3 regions of the Peribacillus phoenicis genome follow, and region 3 is predicted to be linked to each of the others. Evidence: riboswitches for the same ligand, from Rfam matches in the RefSeq annotation. Region 3 holds a riboswitch; each other region holds the start of a gene.
The links. Region 3 has a riboswitch for thiamine pyrophosphate ahead of thiC (phosphomethylpyrimidine synthase ThiC). Riboswitches for the same ligand answer to the same signal wherever they lie in the genome.

Region 1 (5,642 bases), 2.3 Mb from region 3:
TGGCGGAATTGCAAGTTACTCATTGTTCGGTATGATGGTGGGAGCACTCATTTTTGCACCTCTTGCGGATAAAATAGGGAGAAAAAAGGTGCTTGCCATCTGTATATGTCTATTCAGTGTTTTTACATTACTTTCAAGTTTTGCCCCGGATCCTGCCTTTTTCTCGGTTATGCGATTTATAGCGGCCTTGGGAATGGGAGGATTAATGCCAAACGTCATCTCCCTAATGGCGGAATACTCACCCAAAAAGAATAAGGTTCTCATTGTAACCGCTATGTACTGCGGTTATTCTATCGGAAGCATACTCGCTTCTTTAATTGGAATGTATGTGATGGAACAAATGAGTTGGAGGGTTTTGTATTGGATAGGGGCGCTTCCCTTGCTGGCACTGCCATTCTTCATGAAGCAATTTCCTGAATCGCTTTCCTATTATGTTATTCGAAAACAAGGAGAAAAGCTTGCTGGAATCCTGAATCGCATTGATCCAGACGGCGACTATAAAGAGTCGGACGATTATGAGTTTGCCAAAGTCCAAGAAAGGGCAAAGGGCTTTCCAGTCAAGAAACTCTTTGAAAATAAGCGCACTCTTAGCACATTTGCGTTTTGGGTAGCTGCCTTTAATTGTTTACTTATGGTATACGGACTCAATACATGGTTACCCAAAATCATGCAGCAGTCCGGATACGGCCTTTCATCCAGTTTATCTTTCAATCTTATATCGGGAATAGGACAAATTGGCGGATCGATAATTGGAGGGTATTTAGTTGGGAAAATAGGCCATAGAAGAGTACTTTTATCCCTCTGTGCCATGGGTACGGTCTGTTTTGTCATATTAGGTTTGACCTCAAATGCAGCAGCATTATATATTCTGATCGCTTTTGGAGGGGCCTGTACAGTCGGCACGATGAATTTGGCCAATACGTATATATCCGAGTATTATCCGCGGGAGATAAGGTCCACCGGGATAGGTTGGGCGTTGGCTTTTGGTAGAATTGGAGCGATTGTTGCCCCAACATTAATAGGATTACTGCTCGCTGCTAACTATTCACCACAAAATGCATTCATGGCCTTCACGGTTCCGAGCATAATGGCTGCCTTGGCGTTACTCGTTGTGAAAGAGAGGTATGGCAGCTATGATAAACTGCAGCTTGAGGAAAATATAAAACTAAAAGCTACATCGAATGTATAATATTGTTCTTTAGTAGATGGCCTATATGTCAGCGGACAGTCATGCAACTGTTCCCTGCCATATAGGCTATTTTTAGAGAATAAAAGATTTCACGAGTAAAGTTGGAGAATTCACGAGTAAACCAGCTAAATTCACGAGTAAACAGGCCAAACTCACGAGTAAAACAGCTAAATTCACGAGTAAAACGGCCAAACTCACGATTAAAGCAGCTAAACTCATTAGTAAAGCAGCAGAAATCCCATGTAAACATCAATTTCACGAGTAAAACGGCCAAACTCACGAGTAAAACAGTTAAATTCACGAGTAAAACGGCCAAACTCACGAGTAAACGGGCCAAACTCACGAGTGAATTACGTAGCGAAACCCATTGATTAAAGTGCCGTTAAACTGCCGGGTAAATGGGGGTTATGCAAGATTGAAAGGTTAGTAACCCTAAATCATTAAGTTGAAAACTTTTTCTAATACGTTTGACAATTGGATTTATCGTGTTAATATAAAGGCAAATGAAATTTAATATACAATTTGTACCACTAGGGGTGCTTTATAGGTGAAAGTTGATTTTTACCGCAGAAGCTGAGATTAAAGTATGACTTTAAGACCCTTAGAACCTGATCTGGTTTATACCAGCGTAGGGAAGTGGGGTCTGGAACAATACGTTTCTGTATTATTTCAAGTACAACCACTTTCTTTACGTTTAAGAAAGTGGTTTTTTGTTTGCAAAAAAAGGGGTGATAAAAGGTTTTTTTCCGTAACATTTCTTGAAAAATATAATTTGGAGGTAATGGACATGAAGTTTTCAGAGGAAATTCGTCAGGAAGCTGATCATATTTGGGAAGCTAGTTTTAATCACCCGTTTGTTGCAGGAATAGGAGATGGCACATTGCCATTGGAGTGTTTCCGTTTTTATGTCATGCAAGATGCCTATTATTTATCTCATTTTGCTAGAGTTCAAGCTTTAGGGGCAGTCAAAGCTACGGATTTACATACAACAAGCAGGCTTGCGGGCCATGCACAAGGAACATATGAAGCGGAGTTGAAGCTTCATGAGAATTTTTCTGAGAGATTAGGCATCACAAAAGAAGAACGGGATAATTTCAAACCTGCCCCGACTGCTTATGCTTATACCTCCCATATGTATCGTGCGGCATATTCGGGACATTTAGGGGATGTTATTGCAGCTATCTTGCCGTGTTACTGGCTGTATTATGAAATAGGTGAAAGACTGCAAGGGTGCATGCCGGAAGAGCCGATTTATCAAGAATGGATAGCGGCTTACGGAGGGGAGTGGTTCCGCACTTTGGTGGAAGAGCAAATTGCGAGGCTTGATGAGATTGCTGAAAAAGTGACAGACGAAGATAGGGAAAGAATGAAAGAGCATTTTATCCTCAGCAGCCAATATGAATACTCATTTTGGGAAATGGCTTATCGTTTAGAGACATGGCCTGTGCATAAGGAAACACTAGAAGTATAAAGGGGAATGAAACAATGAAAAAAGGATTGAAATTAACGGACATATTGGTCACGATCGTAATTGCGGTAGCATTTGGAATCGTATATATCCTTTGGGGTTCGATTTATTATTCCGTTAAACCGTTAGGATTACATCTGGATCAACTTATTTATGGAATGTGGTTTATAGCTGGCCCCGTCGCCTTTTTAATTTTACGGAAACCGGGTGTGGCACTTTTGGCGGAGATAGCTGCAGCTTCCGGGGAATTCTTTCTTGGTTCACCATGGGGGCTGACCGTGCTGTTATATGGGGTGGTACAAGGTTTGTTCGCGGAACTGGTGTTCATGGCGTTCAAATATAAAAAATTCAATATGCCGGTGGCCGTTTTAGCTGCGATAGCTTCCTGCTTGGCATCAGTTATCATGGATTTTGCATACGGGGAAATAGGTGCGCTTTCTACTTGGAATCTATCGTTATTCATGATAGCGAGGTTTTTGGGTTCCATATTCTTTGCAGGTGTGGCTGCTTATTATCTAGTTAAAGTCCTGGAAGCAACAGGTGTAACTAATCTTGTGCGTCCGGTTTCAAATAAAGATTATGCAGAACTGGATCAAAAGTAGAGGTTGAGGGCCATGGAACCAATCGTTTCTGTTGAAAAGTTAAGAATGAAATTTCCCGGTGATGAATCTTTGATATTCAAGGACCTATCACTATCGTTTGATCAAGGAGAAAAAGTGCTATTGTTGGGACCATCAGGATGTGGTAAGTCGACTCTTTTACAAGTGTTAAGCGGATTGATTCCAAATTCCATCGAAGTACCGATGAAAACGGAGAAATTGAAATGCCCTTCTTCATGGGGATATGTTTTTCAAGACCCTGATAGTCAGTTTTGCATGCCATTTGCCGATGAAGAAATTGCCTTCGTCCTTGAGAATCTTTCCGTCCCTAAAGAAGAAATGAAAGAGAAGATTCAAAATCATTTCCGTAAAGTAGGATTGAATCTGGGCCATACAAGTATTGAAACATTATCAGGCGGGATGAAACAGCGTCTGGCAATCGCTTCAGTATTGGCCCTTGAACCAGAAGTGATATTTTTAGATGAACCAACCGCCATGCTTGATCCGGAAGGAACGAAAGAAATCTGGGAATTGTTGAAGGAAGTCGGACGAGACAAAACGGTTATTATCGTCGAGCATAAAATTGACCATGTTTTAGAATTCATCGAACGAATCGTGCTTTTTAACGATGACGGTCAAATCATAGCTAATGGTCCAAGAGACACCATTCTTTCACTATATAAAAATGAAATGAAAGAGCATGGAATTTGGTTCCCAGGTGTTTGGGATGAATATATACAGAAGTATGCACCGGTTCGGGAACACCCATTTACAGATGATTCACCTCTTATGGATGTGCAGGGCTTTAGCGGTTTTCGGAATAAAGAGGAAAAAATCAAGGTTGAAGAGCTGAAGGTACATTCAGGGGAATGGATTGTAATCAGGGGGGAAAATGGCGCGGGGAAGAGTACTCTTTTGCATGCACTGATGCAGTTCATAAAAACGAATGGTAAGTATGAATTATTGGGAACACCCATTAAAAAGGTGAAAAATCCAACGGATCATATGACGTTTGTCTTTCAAAATCCTGAGTTTCAGTTCGTTGCAAATACTGTATATGAAGAGATTGCTTATTCATTGAGAATTGATAAAAGGCCGCAACAAGAAATAGATGAGAGAGTCCGCTCATTGCTTAAAGTGTTCCGCCTGGAGGCACATCGGGATAAACATCCGTTTCAATTATCAATGGGTCAAAAGCGTCGCTTAAGCGTAGCCGCCTCAATCGTAATAAACAAAAAAATCATTCTCCTGGATGAGCCAACCTTTGGCCAAGATTCGAAAAATACCTTTGCATTACTGGAATGGTTTGAAGAATATCGAAGACGCGGAATAACAGTGATCATGGTAACTCATGACGATCATATTTCAAAAAACTTTGCAACCAGGATCTGGACGGTTAAGGACGGAAACGTAATTAGTGATGAAAACATTGCGCAATCAGGATTTGTGGATACCAAAGTTAAAAGGAGTGTCATGTAGATGAATGTTTCAAATGCAGAAACATGGCTCCATAGAATTAATCCAAGCCTTAAACTTGGTGTGCTGATTGTGTTATGCATCGTGGCGTTATTCATTCATGACCTTAATTATATGATGAATATCACCATTGGCGTATTACTTTTATTTTTGTTTTTTACCGGGCATTCGATAAAGCGCATCTTACTTTTGTCGATTCCCTTTTGTTTCATTTTTATATCCACCTCTTCTGCAATGATATTATTCGGGCAAGGTGAGACGCTTTGGTTTGAGTGGGGCCTTATATCGATTACGGAAGAAAGTTTCATGAGGGGATTACTGGTAGGCTTTCGAGCTTTGTTCTTTGCGATCCTTGGTTTAACTTTTTCCTTAACGACGAGACCAGTGAACTTGTTTTATTCGTTAATGCAGCAAGTTAAGCTTAAACCGAAATATGCCTATAGTTTCATGGCGGCATTAAGGCTGATTCCCATCATGATGGAGGAGTTCCAAACGATCCGAAACGCGATGAAGGTACGCGGCTTCGAAAGGGGAAAAGGGATAAAAGCGTTATATTTTAAAATGAAAGCCTATTCCATCCCGTTGTTATCCGGAAGCATCAGACGTGCTCACCGAATCGCGGTTGCGATGGAAGCAAAGCGATTTACAGACACACGGGATCGAACATTCTATTATGAATTTGGGTTTTCAAAAAAGGACCATGGTTTCATTCTGTACTTTATCATCCTGTTGTTGGCCGGCTATTATCTGTCGATTCAATTCCCGTTAGTTTCTATTTGATTTTATGAGATTGTAACTTTACTTGTTAGGAGTCCTTAGTATGAGTGCACATGAATTGCATATTATTTCTACTGGGAAACAGCCAATTGAAAAGTTTGTGGAAATCGCTTCAAACATTCAGGAACATGTT
Region 2 (5,642 bases), 600 kb from region 3:
GGGGTGATCTGCCGTTATCCTGACGGACGTTTAAATGGTTTATTTAAAGAAAGTCAGGCGCAGAACCTTATTTTAGACAGTCTTCCCGGCATTGATCAAGAATATATCGAAAACGCGCTCACAGAGGCCATAGAAGACGCATATAAGCTGGGTTTGACTGGCGGACATACTGAGGACCTCCATTACTATAATGGCTTCATGCCGACATATCAGGCGTTTAAATCGGTAATCGAGGACCGGGAAATGGCCTTTCGCGCCAACTTGCTCGTCCATCACGAAGCGTTTGAAGAAATGCTGGCAGCAGGCGGCGGCTATCAGGAAGGTACGCGATATATCAAATTCGACAGCATGAAGATCTTTACCGACGGCTCCTTAGGCGGACGCACAGCCCTGTTGAGCGAACCTTATGTAGATCAAAAGAATACGAATGGAGTCGCGATATTCACTGAAAACGAGCTTCAGGAATGGGTGAAAAAAGCAAGGGCTGCCGGAATGCCGATTGCTGTCCATGCGATTGGCGATCTTGCTTTTGAATACGTCTTGAATGCTATTGAAGCCCTCCCCCCGGAAAAGGGACAGAGGGACCGGCTCATCCATGCGCAGATTGTGCGGCCGGAGCTTTTGGAGCGGGCGGCAAAGCTGCCGGTAATTTTTGATATCCAACCGGGTTTCGTCCCGTCCGATTTTCCGTGGGTGGAAGAAAAGGTACCAGCCGATCTATTGGAATCCTCCTATGCCTGGAAAACCTATTTGAATTTGGGCATCATTTGTGCGGGAGGGTCGGATGCACCCATTGAACCATTAAATCCGATTTTGGGCATTCATGCAGCTGTCACAAGGATGAAAATCAACAGTGAGGACCGTACCGTGTATGGTTTGTCTGAAAGGCTTTCCGTATACGAGGCTTTCGCACTGTATACCAAAGGGAGTGCTGCAGCAATCGGCCAGGAAAAACGCCGTGGTATGATCAATAAAGGGTACGATGCCGATTTTACCGTGTTTAATCTGGATGTCTTTGCTGTTGCACCGGATGATCTCCTGAAAGCCGAGGCGGTCATGACGGTCATCGATGACAAAATCATGTATGATAAAAATTAACAGTTGCAAAAAAAGAAATGGAAATACAAAATTGTTAGTTGGAGTTAGATAAAGGATGTAAATGGAAAGAAGGCTTGTTATGAAAGTGGATGAACAAAAAGAAGGGGCGATTTATGCAGCCCTTTCTTACATGATGTGGGGAGTTGTGCCGATTTACTGGAAGTTCCTTCAGGGAGTCGGTGCAATAGAAATTTTAGCTCAGAGGGTATTATGGTCTTTCGTGTTCATGCTGGTTTTATTGATGTTCATGAAAAAATGGCAAGCGTTTCTTGATTATGTCAAAAACATAATGGGAAATCCGAAACTCTTTACGGCATTACTAACGGCGTCACTGCTTGTTACAGCTAATTGGGGAGTGTTCATCTGGGCCGTTAACTCAGGACGGATCCTCGACACGAGCCTTGGATATTATATCAATCCGCTTGTCAGTGTACTATTGGGCGTGATAGTCCTAAAAGAAAAATTGAGCGGGGCCCAAATCATTTCATTCCTGCTTGCAGGAATCGGAGTCTTGATCCTTGGCATTCATTTCGGCACGATCCCGTGGATCTCTCTTGTTTTGGCCATGACCTTTGGATTATACGGTCTGGCAAAAAAAATGATCAAGGCCGAATCGGCGATCGGGCTGACGCTCGAAACGATGATGGTAACGCCTCTGGCCCTTGGTTACCTGATCTACTTGATGAACCGATCAGAAATGCAGTTCTTTACAGATGGAAGCACAAGCTTGCTGTTGGTGGGCGGCGGGATTGCCACGGCATTGCCTCTTTTATATTTTGCAAAAGGGGCGGAGAAGATCCCGTTATCGATGCTTGGCATTTTTCAGTATATCGCTCCGACCTTATCTTTATTGATCGGGGTATTCGTCTATCATGAAAGTTTCACGAAAGCACATCTTTTAGCCTTTTTGTTCATATGGTCAGCCTTGGCTGTTTATACACTATCCATAACGAAATGGGGTCAGGCAAGTGCCCGCAGGTTCAAAGGCAAAGGGAATATTGGTGCGTGAAAAGAAAAAATGCTTGGGAGATCTCTCCCCAAGCATTTTTTTATGCATATAAAACAAAAAGGTCATGAAAGGTATATCTTCGAACCTATTTCAGAAACAATACAATTGGAAAGGCTGACAGGACAGTGATCGGGCTTTGCTCGGGGGATATTTAGTTGAAATTGTCTATAGAAGGAACTATCCAGGAAAATGATATGTGTTGTCAAGAATGCTGATATGGTGGCGTACGGCTTTCTATTGCTATTTAATTCATTGATGATTCCCTGTGCAGTGGTAATCCCGATCCCGTGGCCATAAAAGAGGTTTCTCCCTAATAATATGGCATTTTCACCTTGCCATTCAGGAGTTGTCTCGTCATGATCAGGGTTTATGAAGTAAACGCAATCCCCTGGTAAATAATCCCGTCCTTGGTGAATGATAAGAGCCATATTCCTTGGAGGGCGAAAGTCATATAAAAATAGGTCTGAAAAAAGATAGTCGAAATTCCTGGGGCCGATTAAATCCAAAATCGCCTTTAAAAAAGTGACGACTATTGCTGTCCCGCATTCGAATGCATAAAGCCTTCCATTCATGAAAATGTCAACAAGCGCAGCATGAGGGAGAATCCCTGGCTGAAGGGTAAAGGTGCCATCCTTTGAAAGGTGCCAATATTTTTGATTGGATTGAGATTCCTCAAGTGTGGAAAATTCCGGACCACTTTTATCCAACGCAATAGCTGCCTCTATGACTCGGTTCCTCAGCTGTATCTCGAAATTAAAATCCCCAAAGTTCCGGTATTCAAAAACGTTAGAATCTTCCGCCAAGCATTGAAGAGTTTCAAGTGATTTGGCAGATGCTGTACCTGGTTGGATTTGACTGACATCTAACCATTTGTGATTAATCTTTATCATGATCATATCCACCTTTTGCTTATGAAATTAAGGGTTTAATAAAACCGGTAAACAAAAATGTCTACAGGTAATGCTCATTATATGAATGCTTGCAAAGAAATGACTATTTGATAAGTGTCCGCCACCGTTGCAGCCAAGAATGATTAGAAAGGAAAGAGGCAGAATTATTTTGCTTTCAATGATTTTCGTTCCAAAAGATGTTTTGCAAGAAATCCTAAAGTGCCAGGAATACCTTTCCAATTAGTGAGAAGAAGCAAATTAGTATTCCTTTTTCCCTATGAATTGATATAATGAGAGAGAAAAGTTCATATGTGCGAGAAATGTAGGGGGGCCAGTACTGCTGGCTGAGATTGCATCCTTTAGATGCTGACTCTTTGAACCTGATCTGGATGATGCCAGCGGAGGGAACATATTATTACTGATTTTCTGTTTTGTATGTTAACGTCCGAATTCATCTTCGGGCGTTTTTTGCTTTTTTATCCAGTATTTGAATAGAACCTGGAGCCCCATTATGGTTCCGGCATATGGATCTTATAAGATGTGTAGGAGGATAATGACTTGAATAAATTCTTACCACTGTTAACTTCGTTGTTCCTTTTGGCTGGATGCGGTGCAGGCGGAACTAATGAAAAAGAAGAAGCATCTAAAAATGAAGAATTAAAAAAGGTATCGGTCGTGCTTGATTGGACACCGAATACAAACCATACAGGATTGTATGTAGCCAAGGAAAAAGGTTATTTTAAAGACCAAGGTCTTGATGTGGAAATTATCATGCCAGGTGAAGCTGGAGCGGATAAGCTTGTCGCTTCAGGAAAATCTGAATTTGGCGTGAGCTACCAGGAGGGCATAACGCAGGCCCGCGTGCAGGGCGTGCCGATTGTTTCGGTTGCTGCCGTCATCCAGCATAATACCTCTGGATTCGCTTCCCCTGAGGCAAAGAACATTAAAACTCCCAAGGATTTTGAAGGGAAAACGTATGGTGGCTGGGGGTCTCCGGTTGAAAAGGCCATTATTGATTCACTAATGAAAAAAGAAAATGCGGATGTAAATGAAGTGGATATAGTCAATACAGGAGACATGGATTTTTTCACTTCGGTTAAAAGGGATATAGATTTTGCTTGGATTTATTATGGATGGACAGGCATTGAGGCTGAGTTGCGAAATGAAAAGCTTAATATGGTTTACTTAACCGAATACTCAGATAAGCTTGATTACTATACGCCTGTTTTGACTACAAATGAAAAGATGATAAAAGAAGATCCCGAAACTGTTAAAGCATTCGTTCATGCAGCATCGAAAGGGTACCAGTTTGCGATTAAGAATCCTGCTGATGCAGCAGACATGTTAATTAAGTCTGCGCCGGATCTTGATGCAAAACTAGTTAAGAAAAGCCAGGAGTGGCTTGCAGCCAAGTATCAGGATGATGCTCCGCGTTGGGGTGAACAAAAACTGGAAATCTGGAAGAATTACAGTGATTGGATGACTGAAAACAAGCTTCTTGAAGGTGATTTCGATCCTGAAAAGGCATTTACCAATGAATTTTTACCAAAATAGGAGGAAATACAATGGCCAATTCATTAATTAGTATACAAATTATCCCTAAAGGGGAAAATGTCATCCCTATGGTCGATGAAGCAATCAAGATCATTGAAGAATCAGGTGTCAAGTATGAGGTTCACCCGCTTGAAACGACAATGGAGGGCGAGCTTTCCGAACTTTTTGCCGTGATAGAAAAAATGAATGTAAGAATGATTGAAATAGGATCGCCGAATGTCATTTCGCAAGTGAAAATATTATATCAGCCAAGCGGGATTACGATGGATACGTTAACGGAGAAATATCGGGCATGATCGGAAGGGGAATTTGGAAGAAGGGGGCTCCCTTCTTTCTTTTATTATTGTTGCTGATAGTTTGGGAGTCAGTGACAATCTTATTGAAGGTTGAAGAATGGCTGCTTCCCGCTCCATCGGCCATTTTCATTGAAGGAATTGAGTCGTCGCGCAATCTTTACGGACACCTTATATCCACAACCGAGCTTGCGTTGTCGGGCTTTTTTATTGGAAGCTGCATCGGCTTATTGGTTGCTGCAACCTTACATCTATTTCCAGGTGTGAAGGACGCAGTTTATCCTCTGCTCATACTATCACAAAATATACCTATCATAGTTTTGGCCCCGCTTTTGGTGATCTGGTTTGGCTTTGGCATGCTGCCTAAGTTAATCGTGATTTCGCTTGTATGTTTTTTTCCGGTTGCGGTTGCATCATTGGACGGTTTTCGCCAGACACCATACGAACTTAAGCATTATTTCAAGATGATGGGAGCGGGAAAGAACCAGTTATTTTGGAAGCTGGAATTTCCCCACTCAATCCCGTTCATTTTCTCCGGCCTGAAAATTTCGGCCACCTATAGTGTAATGGGTGCGGTTATTTCAGAGTGGCTCGGGGCAAAATCGGGAATTGGTGTTTATATGACGCTCGCGTCTTCTGCGTTCAGGACAGACCGGGTGTTTGTTGCCATTTTCATCATCATGGGAATGAGCCTGATCTTTTTTGGAATCATCACCTTCCTGGAGAAATACTTAGTTTCTTGGAAGAGAAAGGAGGGCGGCAAGGATGAAGCTGGAAATTAAAGATGTCTCCTATTCT
Region 3 (5,642 bases):
GAATATTTAAGGGTACCATATGGAAACTTCATGCCGTTTGTCATCCCAGAGTCATGTGAACTTGAAGATGAGGCGCTTTTGTTCATGTCCGATGTGCTGCCAACCGCATATTGGAGTGTAGAGAACGCTGGCGTCAAGAAAGATGATACGGTAGCGGTATTGGGCTGTGGGCCGATTGGCTTGATGGCTCAGAAGTTCGCTTGGATGAAAGGAGCAAAAAGGGTCATTGCCATCGACAATCTTCCTTATAGACTCAATAAGGCTAAACAGATGAATAAGGTTGAGGCGTATAACTTCGATGAATATAACGATATGGGCAGCTACATTAAGGAAATCACTTCAGGCGGGGCAGATGTGGTCATAGATTGTGTGGGAATGGATGGCAAGAAATCAACGATAGAGGCGATTGAGCAAAAGCTGAAACTTCAGGGTGGAACGTTAAGTGCGATCGAGATTGCACTTAACGCCGTACGTAAATTCGGCACGATCCAACTGACTGGCGTATACGGATCCAAATATAATATGTTCCCATTAGGCAATTTATTTGAGCGGAACATTAATTTGAAAATGGGACAAGCACCGGTCATTCACTACATGCCCAAGCTTTTTGATAAGATCACGGCTGGAGAGTTCGACCCCACGGAAATCATATCCCATAAAGTCCCTCTAGAAAAAGCGAGTGAGGCTTATCAAATCTTTAACGATCACGAAGATGAATGTATTAAAGTGGTGCTAAAGCCATAATGTAAAGCTTATAAAAGTCCAATGCCCTGAGCTGCATTGGATTTTTTAGTTGAGTTCATAAATAGATCAAAGTTAATGGTGTATTATCGATTAACGTATAAATGAGGTATGAAATATGAATGATAATTATCAGGATTCGTGGCTTTCGTATCAGCGAATCCCGAAATATGACGATTGACCCTTCAGTGTTGAAGGAGCGCATGAATTGAAAAAAGAGTTGCTATAAAAATACGATGCAAGTGAACTTGAATAAGGGTTTTTGGTAATGAAATGTACTATTTATATTATATAATGATAGTTTCAAAAGGAGGACGTACAGATGGTATATAATTCGGCAACAGAACTTTGTGAAGGGTTTGGGTATCCGCCCGTTCACGTTAAATTGACGATAGAGATCGTCGATAAGAGATTGGGACCTGTAAAGGCGGAAGCAGAGATTGCCATCAAGCCTGTTAAGTCAAAGGAATATCTGAAAGTATTGGTGGAGGAATTGGAATCGGATCATATCTTTGCTGATGAAAATGGCAGTATCTATGGCAGCTTCGGCATCGATCAAAGCATCCAGATATATGATGAAGTCCTGACTACCATTCCGTTCGATGAGTTGATCGGAAATGAAAATTGGAAAGAGGCAGTTGAGGAATCCATCACTGTGGATAAGCTGAGGGAACAACTGGGGAAATCTCTCAATGATTATCAATTCAGTGATTTGAGCGGAAAATATAAATTCAGGAAAAGATGTACGATAACAGAACTGCAATTCATGGATTAAACGATAAATGGAGAAGGCGAGATGCTTTCCCTCAATTTATGGAGAAAAGGGGTCCTCAACAAAATTGAACGGAGCGGGTGTGCGGGACACATGCGGGAAAAGCGTGTCCAAGGGAGACCCAGAAGGCGCAAAGAGCGCCCGCGGAAAGCGAGTGCCTGGAGGGAAGGTTCGAATTTTACAAACCTTCAAAAAAACTCTAGGCAAAATTAATCTACAGGTCTGGGAGAATGCGAAATGCGTTCTCCTTTTTCGATGCTATCATAATTAAACGCTGGATCTTTAAGAATTTTTAAACATATACACAGTGTCAAGGAGAGTTCAGTAAGGGTTTAATGGTTTCAACATACTTTTTTTTATAGTTTTACATAGGGTAATATATTGATAAGGGCTTTTTACAAGAAAAAGAAACGTATATTTTAAAAGATAAAAAAGGAGAAGATATGAAAATTGGTTTGGTACGGCATTTTAAGGTGGCACATGAATTTCCTACAGGGAGATCTGTGACGGCGGATGATATGAAGCAATGGTTTGAGGACTATGATGCAGCGGATATTATTTATGGAACGACTTTATTTGGCGTGGAGGAATGGCAGGAATGTTATTGCAGTGATATGTCGAGAGCTGTCAAGACAGCGGAACATATCTATCCAGGTACGGTTCACCGGATGGAGGAGCTGCGGGAAATACCTTCCCCGCCTCTTAAAGGAAGGGTAAAGCTGCCATTCATCCTTTGGGCCATCTGGATTCGCTGCTGCTCGGTGTTCAACAAGCAGACAAGGGCGGAAATTAAGATCGCAGAGCGAAGGATCAATAAAGTATTGGATGAAGTCTTTGTAAAGGGGGAAAGGGATGTTCTGATCGTGAGTCATGCCGCCCTCATGGTATATATGAGGAAAGAGCTGATCCGACGGGGGTTCACCGGTCCGAAATTCAAGATTGCCAGTAATGGAAAGCTGTATGTATTTGAAAGATGATAAGTGGATAAGGGTTTCCCACTAGAAAAGGTAAGTCATTTTCCGAATAGTTATTCTTTTTTTATTGGTTGTGGTTTATTATTGTAATAGTGTAATTTTTACGAATTCAATAATAGGGAAAGAGGGGTGGACATTTTGCTGAAGGCAGTTTTTTTTGATTTAGATGATACATTACTATGGGATCAGAAAAGTGTAAAAGAGGCTTTTGTGGCCACATGTGAAGTAGCCAAGGAGAAATATGATCTGAATGTCGACGAGTTTGAAGAAGCTGTGCGAAAGGAAGCGCGTGAGCTTTACTCTTCTTACGATACATATGCATTCACACAAATGATCGGAATCAACCCATTTGAGGGGCTATGGGGAAATTTCCAGGATGATCATGATGAATTCAGGAAGATGGCCGGGATTGCACCGGCTTATCGGAAAGAAGCGTGGACGAGAGGGTTATTGGCATTAGGGATCGATGACCCGGAATTTGGGCTTAAACTGGCAGAACGTTTCCCTGCCGAGAGACGCAAAAAGCCATTTATCTATGAAGAAACATTCCGTGTTCTGGATGAATTAAAAGGGAAGTATAAATTGCTATTGCTTACGAACGGATCTCCTGAGCTGCAAAATACCAAACTTGAAATTACGCCTGAACTGGTTCCTTATTTCGACCAAATCGTGATATCAGGCGCATTTGGAAGAGGTAAACCGGATGCCTCCATTTTTGAGCATGCTTTGGAAATCATGGAGCTTGATAAAGATGAAGTATTGATGGTCGGCGATAATTTAATGACGGATATCCTTGGAGCATCACGGGTAGGCATAAAGTCGGTTTGGATAAATCGCCATGATAAGGAACGGAATGAAGTGATTCCAACCTATGAAATCAAGCATTTAGAGGAGCTCTACCCTATCCTTGAGGGCCTGGGGAATTAATTGACGGCTCTCCTTCAAATAACAAATTTTTGAGAGTTGTAATGAAAATATTAGGTCTTTCAAATTATTTACAGAATGAAAAGGGTGAGATATAGTAATCCTGTAATCAATTAAATTATTCAGACTAGGGGTGTCCAATATAAGTTGGGCTGAGAGAGAAGCGCTTAAGCTTCTTAACCCTCAGGACCTGATCTGGTTCATACCAGCGTGGGGAAGTTAGAATCTACTAAACAATGACATTTCAATTGGTCATTTCTGTAGCCATACTAACGTTAGCCAGGTCTTAAATATGAGATCTGGCTTTTTCGTGCGAAATGGATTGGATTTTGTCCTTTTTAAATGAACTTAAAAAGGAGAAATGAAATCATGATGAGTAATTCAGTAAATGACATGAACGTTTCAATTATGTCCAGTTTTGCCGGGAGTAAAAAAGTGTATGTTGAGGGATCTAGACCCGATATTAGGGTACCCATGCGTGAAATTAAGCTAAGTCCGACTACAGGGTCATTCGGCGAAGAGGAGAATCCGCCTTTACGAGTATATGACACAAGCGGTTTTTATACGGATTCAGAATATCCCATTGATATTCATAAAGGTCTTGCCCCGATTAGACGCAGCTGGGTTCTGGAAAGGGAAGATGTTGAAGAGTATGAAGGGCGTGAAATAAAGCCCGAAGATAACGGGTATAAAAAAGAGTCACGAACCAAAGCAGAAGTTTTTCCGGGATTGAAAAGAAAACCATTGCGTGCAGCGAATGGGCAAAACGTAACCCAGCTCCATTATGCCCGAAAAGGTATCATAACTCCGGAAATGGAGTTCATCTCGATCAGGGAAAATGTAGCCCCTGAGTTTGTAAGAGAAGAGGTAGCTAGCGGGAGGGCGATCATACCGGCAAATATTAACCATCCTGAAAGTGAGCCCATGATCATCGGACGTAATTTTCATGTGAAAATAAATGCGAATATTGGAAATTCCGCTGTTAGTTCATCGATCGAAGCTGAAGTGGAGAAAATGACTTGGGCTACACGTTGGGGTGCAGACAACATAATGGATCTTTCCACCGGAAAGAATATTCACACGACCCGGGAATGGATTATCAGGAATTCACCTGTGCCAGTTGGGACGGTTCCGATATATCAAGCATTGGAAAAAGTGAATGGAGTCGCGGAAGATTTAAATTGGGAAGTTTTCCGGGATACATTAATCGAGCAGGCTGAGCAAGGTGTCGATTACTTCACCATACACGCCGGTGTGCTTTTGCGATACATTCCCATGACAGCAAAGCGAGTTACGGGAATCGTTTCCCGGGGGGGCTCCATCATGGCACAATGGTGCTTGGCCCATCACCAAGAAAGTTTTCTCTATACTCACTTTGAAGAGATTTGTGAAATCATGAAGGCGTATGATGTCTCTTTCTCATTAGGTGACGGCCTCCGTCCTGGCTCCATTGCAGATGCAAACGATGAGGCTCAATTTGCTGAATTGGAAACACTTGGGGAACTGACGAAGATTGCTTGGAAGCACGATGTTCAAGTCATGGTGGAGGGACCCGGTCACGTACCGATGCATTTGATTAAAGAAAATATGGATAAGCAGCTGGAAGTCTGTCAAGAAGCTCCATTCTATACCCTGGGACCATTGACAACGGATATAGCTCCTGGATACGATCATATCACTTCTGCGATTGGTGCTGCCATGATTGGATGGTTTGGAACGGCCATGCTTTGTTATGTGACACCGAAAGAGCATTTGGGACTTCCGAATAAAGAGGATGTTCGTGTAGGGGTCATTACTTATAAAATTGCAGCCCACGCAGCTGATCTTGCAAAAGGCCATCCCCAGGCACGGAAACGGGATGATGCCCTTTCGAAGGCAAGATTCGAATTTCGTTGGAGAGATCAATTCAATCTTTCCCTCGATCCTGAAAGGGCAGTTGAATATCACGATGAAACACTTCCGGCAGAGGGTGCCAAAACAGCCCATTTCTGTTCAATGTGCGGACCCAAATTCTGCAGTATGAGGATTTCTCAGGACATTCGTGATTTGGCGAAGGAAAAGGGTCTGGGTTTTGAGTCGGTAATCGATGAAGGTCTTAAAGAAAAAGCGAATGAATTTAGGAAAACGGACGGGGAAATCTATCTATGATTCCGACGAGAGGGAGAATTCGATGAATCGGGTAATCCAAATAAAAGTTGAAATGAAACAGTTGGAAACTCAATTGGAACAGC

Region 1: another riboswitch for thiamine pyrophosphate. It lies ahead of tenA (thiaminase II); the one in region 3 lies ahead of thiC (phosphomethylpyrimidine synthase ThiC).
Region 2: another riboswitch for thiamine pyrophosphate. It lies ahead of ABC374_RS18045 (ABC transporter substrate-binding protein); the one in region 3 lies ahead of thiC (phosphomethylpyrimidine synthase ThiC).

The regions. Positions count from the first base shown of each region.
Region 1 is NZ_JBDFMF010000001.1:1,970,063-1,975,704, forward strand. Features, by position in the region: gene ABC374_RS09515 (MFS transporter) at 1-1,189, shown strand, start outside; TPP riboswitch at 1,712-1,841, shown strand; gene tenA (thiaminase II) at 1,977-2,660, shown strand; gene ABC374_RS09525 (ECF transporter S component) at 2,675-3,259, shown strand; gene ABC374_RS09530 (ABC transporter ATP-binding protein) at 3,272-4,735, shown strand; gene ABC374_RS09535 (energy-coupling factor transporter transmembrane component T family protein) at 4,736-5,512, shown strand; gene ABC374_RS09540 (DUF561 domain-containing protein) at 5,553-5,642, shown strand, end outside.
Region 2 is NZ_JBDFMF010000001.1:3,678,170-3,683,811, reverse strand. Features, by position in the region: gene ABC374_RS18060 (amidohydrolase) at 1-1,098, shown strand, start outside; gene rarD (EamA family transporter RarD) at 1,178-2,107, shown strand; gene ABC374_RS18050 (protein-glutamine gamma-glutamyltransferase) at 2,170-2,997, opposite strand; TPP riboswitch at 3,312-3,421, shown strand; gene ABC374_RS18045 (ABC transporter substrate-binding protein) at 3,556-4,551, shown strand; gene ABC374_RS18040 (thiamine-binding protein) at 4,563-4,847, shown strand; gene ABC374_RS18035 (ABC transporter permease) at 4,844-5,626, shown strand; gene ABC374_RS18030 (ABC transporter ATP-binding protein) at 5,610-5,642, shown strand, end outside.
Region 3 is NZ_JBDFMF010000001.1:4,280,378-4,286,019, reverse strand. Features, by position in the region: gene ABC374_RS21015 (zinc-dependent alcohol dehydrogenase) at 1-744, shown strand, start outside; gene ABC374_RS21010 (hypothetical protein) at 1,064-1,516, shown strand; gene ABC374_RS21005 (histidine phosphatase family protein) at 1,957-2,490, shown strand; gene ABC374_RS21000 (HAD family hydrolase) at 2,626-3,414, shown strand; TPP riboswitch at 3,531-3,645, shown strand; gene thiC (phosphomethylpyrimidine synthase ThiC) at 3,781-5,559, shown strand.